DNA from 4 places in the Bradyrhizobium sp. SZCCHNGR1005 genome. Region 1 is predicted to be linked to each of the others. Evidence: predicted binding sites of a transcription regulator. Region 1 holds the regulator's gene; each other region holds the start of a gene.
The links. The regulator PhoB, encoded in region 1, activates phosphate uptake and scavenging genes when phosphate is short. The targets are predictions, from matches to a motif close to TGTCATNNANCTGTCAT.
Positions count from the first base shown of each region.

Region 1 (2,202 bases):
GGCTGATCGTGGATTCCGTCGACGCGCTGGTGCGGCGCGACGTCGCGCTCGGCGAGCGGGTGATCCAGACGGACGCCGAGATCGACAGTCTGCAGCGGCTGATCGAGGAGCGCGCGGTGCTCACCATCGCCCGCCGGCAGCCGATGGCGGTGGACCTGCGCGAGATCGTCGGCGCGATGCGGGTTGCGACCGACCTCGAGCGGATCGGCGACCTCGCCAAGAACATCGGCAAGCGCGTCGCCGCGCTGGAGAGCGATTTCCATCCCTTGAAGCTGATCCGCGGTTTGGAGCACATGACCGACCTGGTGCAGTCGCAGGTCAAGTCGGTGCTCGACGCCTATGCCGCCCACGATCTGCCGGCGGCGATGACGGTGTGGAAGGGCGACGAGGAGGTCGACGCCATCTGCACCTCGCTGTTCCGCGAGCTGCTCACCTACATGATGGAAGATCCCCGCAACATCTCGTTCTGCATTCACCTGATGTTCTGCGCCAAGAACATCGAACGGATCGGCGATCATGCGACCAACATCGCGGAAACCGTGTTCTACATGATCGAAGGCCAGCCGATGATCGACAAGCGTCCGAAGGGCGACATGACGTCCTTCGCGGCCACCGCCCCCGGAAACTGAGAGAGAAGCTGAGCGATGAGTGCGCGCATTCTGGTTGTGGAAGACGAGGAAGCGCTGACGACGCTGCTGCGCTACAATCTCGAGACCGAAGGTTACGAGGTCGAGACGGTTGCGCGCGGCGACGACGCCGACACGCGACTGAAGGAACGGGTGCCCGATCTCGTGGTGCTGGACTGGATGCTGCCGGGGCTGTCCGGCATCGAGCTGTGCCGGCGCCTGCGCGCCCGGCCCGAGACCAAGCAGCTGCCGATCATCATGCTGACGGCGCGCGGTGAGGAGAGCGAGCGGGTCCGCGGGCTCGCCACCGGGGCGGACGATTACATCGTCAAGCCGTTCTCGGTGCCCGAGCTGTTGGCCCGCGTGAAGGGTCTGCTCCGTCGCGCGAGCCCCGAACGGCTCGCCACCGTGCTCGCCTATGGCGACATCGAGCTCGATCGCGAGAAGCGCCGCGTCGCCCGCTCCGGCCGGCCGATCGATCTCGGGCCGACCGAATATCGGCTGCTCGAGTTCTTCCTGGAACATCCGGGCCGCGTGTTCAGCCGCGAGCAGCTGCTCGACAGCGTCTGGGGCCGCGACATCTACATCGACGAGCGTACGGTGGACGTGCACATCGGACGCTTGCGCAAGCTGCTCAATCCGGGACGCGAACAGGATCCGATCCGCACCGTGCGTGGCGCGGGCTATGCGCTCGACGACCGCTTTGCGAAGGCGGAATCGTGAGCTGAGGGCGATCGCGCAGCGACAAACAGCACCCGATCAAAGGCGGAGCTTCGGCTCCGCCTTTTTTGTCATGACAAGCGCGCTTGCAACGTGCGCCGCCGTCATCCCGGCGAACGCCGGTACCCATAACCGCAAATGCTGATGATAGAGCTGCAGCTGTAGCTAACATCCATCATAACCACGCCCGCCGGTGGTTATGGGTCCCCGCGTTCGCGGGGACGACAGCTGATGGCTGAGCTAACAGCGCGTCCAAGATGCGCAACAGATCAGCGTGCCGGGCTCTTGCCGGGGTGACGACGGCGATCGGCCGCGGGCTGATAGGCGATGCGCGAATGCTGCGCGCAATAGGGCAGGCCGTTCAGCGCCTTGCCGCCGCAGAAGAAGAAGTCCGCGCTGGCGGGATCGCCGACCGGCCAGTGGCAGGTGCCTTCGCGGAGCTCGAGCAGCGACAGCCGCTGGTTCATCGGCACCACATTGTCGAAGGTGATCGGATCGGGCTCCGTCTCGACCTCGAACACCTGGGCGAGCGCGGTGTTGCCGCGCGCCACCGGGCGGGCCACCCGCATCATCGGCTGAGCGGGGCGGGCCTTGCGCTGACGCGGAGCGGCGGCGGCAGGGCTCTTGGCACGGCCGGAGAGGCCGAGCCTGTGGACCTTGCCGATCACGGCGTTGCGCGTCACATTTCCGAGCTCCGCTGCGATCTGGCTGGCCGACAGTCCGGCCTCCCAGAGCTTTTTCAACTGCTCGACGCGATCGTCTGACCAGGTCAATACCGTCATCGCACCTTTCCCTTCGCGTTTCGCTGGCCAGTTTCGGGACAGCGCTGCGGTGCCAAACTCACGAAAATCCCTGC
Region 1 covers NZ_JAUEZC010000006.1:49,089-51,290, forward strand. The annotation lists gene phoU (phosphate signaling complex protein PhoU) at 1-629, shown strand, start outside; gene phoB (phosphate regulon transcriptional regulator PhoB) at 645-1,349, shown strand; gene QXZ85_RS23950 (GcrA family cell cycle regulator) at 1,616-2,128, opposite strand.

Region 2 (2,202 bases), on a different contig from region 1:
AAGCGCGCTTCGCTCTTCGTCGCGATGCCATCGGTTCCTGAGTGCCGCGGACCCAATGGCATCCAGAGGGGACACGCTGCCCGCGGTGCGAAATACGATGCGCACGCGCTCGCTCCCCGCCCGATCTATAGAGGTCCACAAGGCCTGGATCTCGTCAGCGTCCATCGAGTCCTGCGCATCCAACAGTAAGACAGCGTCGACCTCACGCGCCGGCAAGCTGTCCAGAAGCTGCGCGATATTGCCTTGAACAGGGATGATCACGCCGACACCGTTGCGCATCCGAGCGAAATGGCAACGCTGCAAATATGGCGGCAGGCAGCGGTCGTCGGCGCCAGTGTAGGCGCGGCGTAGCGCCTGCCAGGCAAAGTAGTTAGCCGTCTCTGAGCTACCCTCGAGCAAGCGCCGCAACCGCTGGTAAAGCACGCTATCGAGCGGCGCTTCCGCTTTCAGGAGCGCCCGCTGTCGCGGCGAAATACCGAGACCGAACAGAAAAATCCGGACGTCCATCATGAGCCGCAGCGGCATCGAATGAAACAGGCGATCAAGGCGCGCCATCGCTTCAAGCCGCTCCGGAGAATCCACCGCCCCCCTCAGCAGGGCATCGAGATCAATCCCAAGAACACGTGCAATCAGATGAGCCAAACCGATCGCGCGACCCAACAGTCCGTGGCGGTAGAGACCGTCGGTGAAATAGGTGTATCGCTGCCGCCCGAGAACATTGCGACCGTCCCAATAGCTCCGCGCATGCCCATCGAGGAGCGGACGTAGTTTCCGGATGTAGCGGGCTGCATTCGCGGGCGAGGCTGCGTCACCAAAGAATTCCCAGAACTCGTTGTAGCCGGCGAACGCACGCACGCCCGCAAGCCTCAATTTGAGCAGCGCGAGCTGGGCCTCATTGCGATCGACAGCATAAATCTGCGCCGGCTGCGCGGTGAGATAGGAGAGCACGTTGCAACCGCCAGAGGACATTGCCACGATCGTGGACCCCAGCGGCAATTGCAACGCCGCGAGGTCCGCTTGCGGATCGTCCCAGCTTTGGGTGTGCATCAAACGTTGTAGTGAGAACGCGAGCGCCCTGTTCCAGAGCGTCATCGCATTCTCATGCCTGCTGCCGCGTGCCGTCCCGGCGATCAGTTGCGTCGTCATCCATGCCTCGGCTCACCGATTCGGCAATGGTAGCGCGGACGCAATGCAGTTATGCGACAGACGGACTACATCCTTTCGTACGCACGTCTTGAAAAAGTCGCGCAGAAAACGCGATCAATCGTCCGATCTCAAGACAGTGCGACGACCGCGGCGCAAGGTTCGCCACCCCTCCACACTGCCGAACAATGCCAGTGCGATCACAAACGGCAATAAATGGTAAAGAATCCGGAAGATCAGCAGCACCGCAAGCACGGGATCCTTATCGTCACTTCCGAGGCCGAGCAGAATTGTCGCATCGAACATCCCGATGCCGGCCGGCGCATGACTGGCGAAGCCCAGTAACGTGGCCGCGATGAACACGGCCATCAACCGCGAGACCTCGATATCGAGCTCCGCCGGGATCAAGACGTACATGGCGAGCGCGGCGGTGCTCAAATCAAACAGGCCTATCAGGATCTGCAGCAGGACCAGGGGCCCGGACGGAAGCCTTACCGGCCAGCGCTTGCTGCGCCGTCCAGGCCAGCTCCAAACCACGAAGCCAAACACTCCGGCGAGCAATGCTGCTGCGACCAACCGATTCAACGCCGGCGGCCAATACTCAACCCAGCCGAAGGCATCGGGATCGATCATCAGGCTGAGTCCCAGGGCCGTCAGATTGCCGAGCCAGAAAGTGAGGCCGGTCAGAAAGCTGATATTCGCGATGTCGATCGCACCAAGCTTGTAGCGGGAATAGATTCGATAGCGGATGACGGGAGCGATCAAAGCGACGGCCCCAATACCATGGGCGATCGGATAGCTCGTAAAGCTTGCAAGTGCCGCCATACGGAACGGAATATCACCTCGGCCGATCGTGCGAAGCGCGAGCAGGTCGTAAAGCGTCAGGCTCGCGTAGGACAAGATGATGAGCGCCAGGGCCAGTGCGATCAGCCGGATGTCCGTATTCTCAGCGATCGTCAGCGCGTGGGCTATATCCAGCTTCTTGACGGCGCGGGTGAGCGCATAGATCGCAGCGACGGCAACGATCACACTGACCGCGAGGCCACCAAGACCTCGGAG
Region 2 covers NZ_JAUEZC010000003.1:338,445-340,646, forward strand. The annotation lists gene QXZ85_RS13850 (BtaA family protein) at 1-1,146, opposite strand, end outside; gene QXZ85_RS13855 (YbhN family protein) at 1,261-2,169, opposite strand.
Region 2: a site for PhoB is predicted at 1,200-1,216, ahead of QXZ85_RS13850 (BtaA family protein). Genes of this name have one in related genera too.

Region 3 (2,202 bases), on a different contig from region 1:
ACATGACTTCGATCACCGACGCTACATTGCCGATCACCCCGCGCGCGATGCGCGACGAAATGATCGCCTTCGTCATCATGGCAGCGCTGCTTGCGCTGGTGCCGTGGACCGGGATCTATCCCTTCTTCGTGATGCAGGCGCTGTGCTTTGCGCTGCTCGCCTGCGCCTTCAACCTCTTGATCGGCTATGGCGGCCTGCTGTCATTTGGCCACGCGATGTTCCTGGGCACGGCCGGCTATTGCAGCGCGCACGCCTTGAAAGTGTGGGGCTTGCCGCCGGAGCTCGGCATCCTGGTCGGCGTCGCGGGAGCCTTCGCGCTTTCGGTCGTCACCGGCTATATCTCGATCCGGCGCCAGGGCATCTATTTCTCGATGATCACGCTGGCGCTGTCGCAGTTGCTCTATTTCATCTATCTGCAGACGCCGTTCACCCATGGCGAAGACGGCATCCAGGGCATCCCGCAGGGGCACCTGTTCGGCATCTTCGATCTGTCGAAGTCGACGGTCCTGTACTATGTCGTGCTGGTGGGCTTTCTCGCCGGCTTTCTGCTGATCTTCCGGACCATCAACTCGCCCTTCGGCGAGGTGCTGAAGTCGATCCGGGAAAACGAGCAGCGGGCCATCTCCCTCGGTTACAAGACCGACCAGTACAAGCTGCTGGCCTTCATCCTGTCGGGGACGATCGCAGGCTTTGCCGGCGCGCTGAAAGTGTTCGTGGCGCAGAACGCCTCGCTGACCGACGTGCACTGGTCGATGTCGGGCGAGATCGTGCTGATGACCCTGGTCGGTGGTCTGGGGACGGTGTTCGGACCGGTCGTCGGCGCCTTCGTGATCATCGCCATGCAGCAATATCTGGCCGGGTTCGGCCAGTGGGTGACAGTGATCCAGGGCGTGATCTTCGTCGCCTGTGTGCTGACCTTCCGCCGCGGCGTGGTCGGCGAGATCGCCCATTTGTTTCGGCGCTCGCTCTAGCCGTTGATATTGCAGCAATTTTTTGCCCAAGAAAGCGGTGGACGACGAGGCTTCCGCTTCTATCGGAACGCGATCCGCGTTATGACAGATTTGTGACGGGCCGCCCTCGGCCCGTTTCCGATCGATGGATCTCGTCTTATGCTGCACTTGTTTCGCGCCGTCCTCCCCAAGGAGGAGCGCTTTTTCGACCTGTTCGCTCGCCACAACAAGGTGGTGATCGAGGGGGCACTGGCGCTGCAGGACATGCTGAAGGGTGGCGATGACATCCTTATGCACTGCCAACGGGTCAACCAGTTCGAGAACGAGGCCGACAACGTCACCCGCGAGGTGCTGACGGCTGTTCGCCGGACCTTCATCACGCCGTTCGATCGCGGAGATATCAAGAGTCTGATCACCTCGATGGACGACGCGATCGATCAGATGCAGCAGACCGCCAAGGCGGTCATGATGTTCGAGGTCAAGGAGTTCGAGCCGACCATGCGCGAGATGGGCGGGCTCCTGGTCGAATGCGCCAATCTGACCGGCCGGGCTTTGCCGCTGCTGCGGGCGATCGGCCAGAACGTGCCGATGATCACCGCCATCACCGAAGAGATGACCAAGCTCGAGGGCCGCGTCGACGATCTCCACGACATCGGGCTGAAGGAGCTGTTCCTCAAGCACCGCCACGCCAACACCATGGACTTCATCATCGGCGCCGAGATCTACGACCACCTGGAGAAGGTCGCCGACCGTTTCGACGACGTCGCCAATGAGATCAATTCGATCATGATCGAACAGGTGTAGGGCGCCGTCGTGGATGCTCCTCTCGGTCTTCCGCTCCTGGTCGGGTTGATCGCGGTCGCGCTCGCCTTCGATTTCCTGAACGGGCTGCATGACGCCGCCAACTCCATCGCGACGATCGTGTCGACGCGGGTGCTGCGGCCGCAATATGCGGTGTTCTGGGCGGCCTTTTTCAACTTCATTGCCTTCGGGGTGTTCGGTCTGCATGTCGCCCAGACCATCGGCACCGGCATCATCGAACCTTCGGTCGTCGACGCGCAGGTGATCTTCGCCGCGCTGCTCGGCGCCATCGCCTGGAACCTGATCACCTGGGCGGCCGGCATTCCATCGTCCAGCTCCCACGCCTTGATCGGGGGCCTGGTCGGGGCAGGGGTGGCCAAGGCGGGTCTGTCGGCGACCGTGTGGAGCGGGCTGTCGAAGACGGTGCTTGCGATCGTGCTGTCCCCGCTGC
Region 3 covers NZ_JAUEZC010000004.1:51,986-54,187, forward strand. The annotation lists gene QXZ85_RS17950 (branched-chain amino acid ABC transporter permease) at 1-1, shown strand, start outside; gene QXZ85_RS17955 (branched-chain amino acid ABC transporter permease) at 3-971, shown strand; gene QXZ85_RS17960 (DUF47 domain-containing protein) at 1,110-1,754, shown strand; gene QXZ85_RS17965 (anion permease) at 1,764-2,202, shown strand, end outside.
Region 3: a site for PhoB is predicted at 1,053-1,069, ahead of QXZ85_RS17960 (DUF47 domain-containing protein). Genes of this name have one in related genera too.

Region 4 (2,202 bases), on a different contig from region 1:
TAGCCGGAGACCTGGTGCAGGTTGGCCTGACGGTCGGTGTCGGACAGGAAGGTGAAGAACTTGGCGATGCCCTTGTACTCTTCCTTCGACTTGCCGCCCATCACCCACAGCGAAGCGCCGCCGATGATCGAGTTCTGCGGTGCGCCCTTCGCTTCCGGGAAATACGGCATCGCGACCGCCGTGTAGTTGAACTTGGCGTTCGCCTTCACGTTCGGATAGAACGCCGACGACGTCATGAACATCGCGCATTCGCCCGAGGTGAAGCGGCCTTCGCCGGTGTTGGTGCGACCGGAATAGTCGAAGCTCTTGTCCTTCTGCAGCTCGACCAGGTTCTCGAGCAGCTTGGTTTCCAGCGGCGAGTTGAACTCGAGCACGGTGTCGAAGCCGTCAAGCCCGTTGGCCTTGGTGCCGATCGGCAGGTTGTGCCAGGCGTTGAACTGTTCGATCAGCGCCCAAGTCACCCAGCCCGTGGAGAAACCGCAGGTCGGATTGCCGGCTGCATGCAGCTTCTTGGCGTCTTCGAAGACGTCCGGCCAAGTCTTCGGAGGAGCATCGATGCCGGCCTTCTTCAATGCGTCGAGATTGACCCACATCACCATGCTCGACGAGTTGAAGGGGAACGACAGCATGTCCCCCTTCGAGGTCGAATAATAACCGGTGATCGCCGGCAGATAGGAATTCGGGTCGAACGGTTCGCCCTCCTCCTTCATCAGTTCGGACACCGGCTTGATGGCGCCCTTGGCAGCCATCATGGTCGCGGTGCCGACCTCGAATACCTGCATGATGCCCGGCGCGTTGCCGGCGCGGAACGCGGCGATGCCGGCGTTCAGCGTGTCGGCGTAGCTGCCCTTGAAGCTCGGAACGATCTTGTAGTCGCTCTGCGAGGCGTTGAAGTCGCTGGCGAGCTTGTTCACGACGTCATTGTTCGGGCCGGTCATGGCGTGCCACCACTGGATCTCGGTCACCGCATGCGCGGGCGAGGCGGCGGCAAAGGCCATCATGGCCAGGACCGAAGTCGCGGCGCTAAATTGTCGAACTGACATCAAAAGTACCTCCCATGGGGCGTCATCAACGTTCGTGGCCGTTAGCAGCGGCGGATGACGGTTCAATGAAAGATGTATAGACGGCCGCAGTTGCTGGGGAAAGCACGCCCCACCGCGCCGGTAAAGCGCGCGAACTCCCCCTACATTTGTTGCGGCCGCCCGCCCACGTGGAGCTGAACCGGCGGCTCGCGTTCAGCGCTTGCGTTCGATGCAGACAGCGCCGCTGTCGACCAGGGCCTTGATGGCTTCGTCCGAATAGCCGAACTCGCCCAGCACCTCGCCTGCGTGCTGGCTGAACTTCGGCGGGGTCGAGCGCAGGCTCGGCTTGGTGCGGCCGAGCCGGATCGGTGAGGCAACACCCTTGTACCAGTCCTTCTCGATGACATCGCCGCGATGCAGCGTATGTGCGTTGGTCAGGGCCTGGTCGATCTTCTGCACCGGACCTGCCGGCAGGCCGGCTCCGAGCAGCCGGTCGCAGAGAGGTTCGGCCTCGAACTGGCTGAAGACCGCGGCGAGTTCTGTCCGTAGCGCCGCGCGGTTTGCGACGCGGTCGCGGTTGCGGGCAAAGCGTGGATCGGTGCCGAGCTCCGGCCGGCCGATCTCCTTGCAGAGCTTACGGAACGTGCCGTCATTGCCGACGCCGATGAAGATGTCGTCGGTCTTGGTCGGGAAGATCGCGTAAGGCACGAGGTTCGGATGTTCGTTGCCCGTCAGTGATGGCGGCTTGCCGTGCATGAAGTAGTTCGCCGTATGCGGATGCATGATGGCGAGTCCGGTCTCGTACAGCGTGACTTCGAGGAATTGCCCGAGGCCGGAGCGGTGCCGCTCCGACAGCGCCATCAGGATGCCGATCGCGGCATAGAGCCCGGTGGTGATGTCGACCAGCGGCACGCCGATCCGCATCGGCCCGCTTTCGGGCGAGCCGGTCGCTGCGATCATGCCGGTCATGGCCTGGATGATCGCGTCGTAGCCGGGATTGCCGCCGCGGGGGCCATCGGCACCGAAGCCGCAGATCCGGCAATGCACCAGCTGGGGGAATTTCTCGCGCAGGGCATCGCTGCCGATGCCCCATTTTTCCAGCGTGCCCGGCTTGAAGTTTTCGATCAGCACGTCGGCCGTTTCGAGCATCTTCATCAGCACCGCGCGGCCGCCTTCGGCG
Region 4 covers NZ_JAUEZC010000002.1:674,641-676,842, forward strand. The annotation lists gene ugpB (sn-glycerol-3-phosphate ABC transporter substrate-binding protein UgpB) at 1-1,043, opposite strand, end outside; gene QXZ85_RS09215 (CaiB/BaiF CoA-transferase family protein) at 1,236-2,202, opposite strand, start outside.
Region 4: a site for PhoB is predicted at 1,098-1,114, ahead of ugpB (sn-glycerol-3-phosphate ABC transporter substrate-binding protein UgpB). Genes of this name have one in related genera too.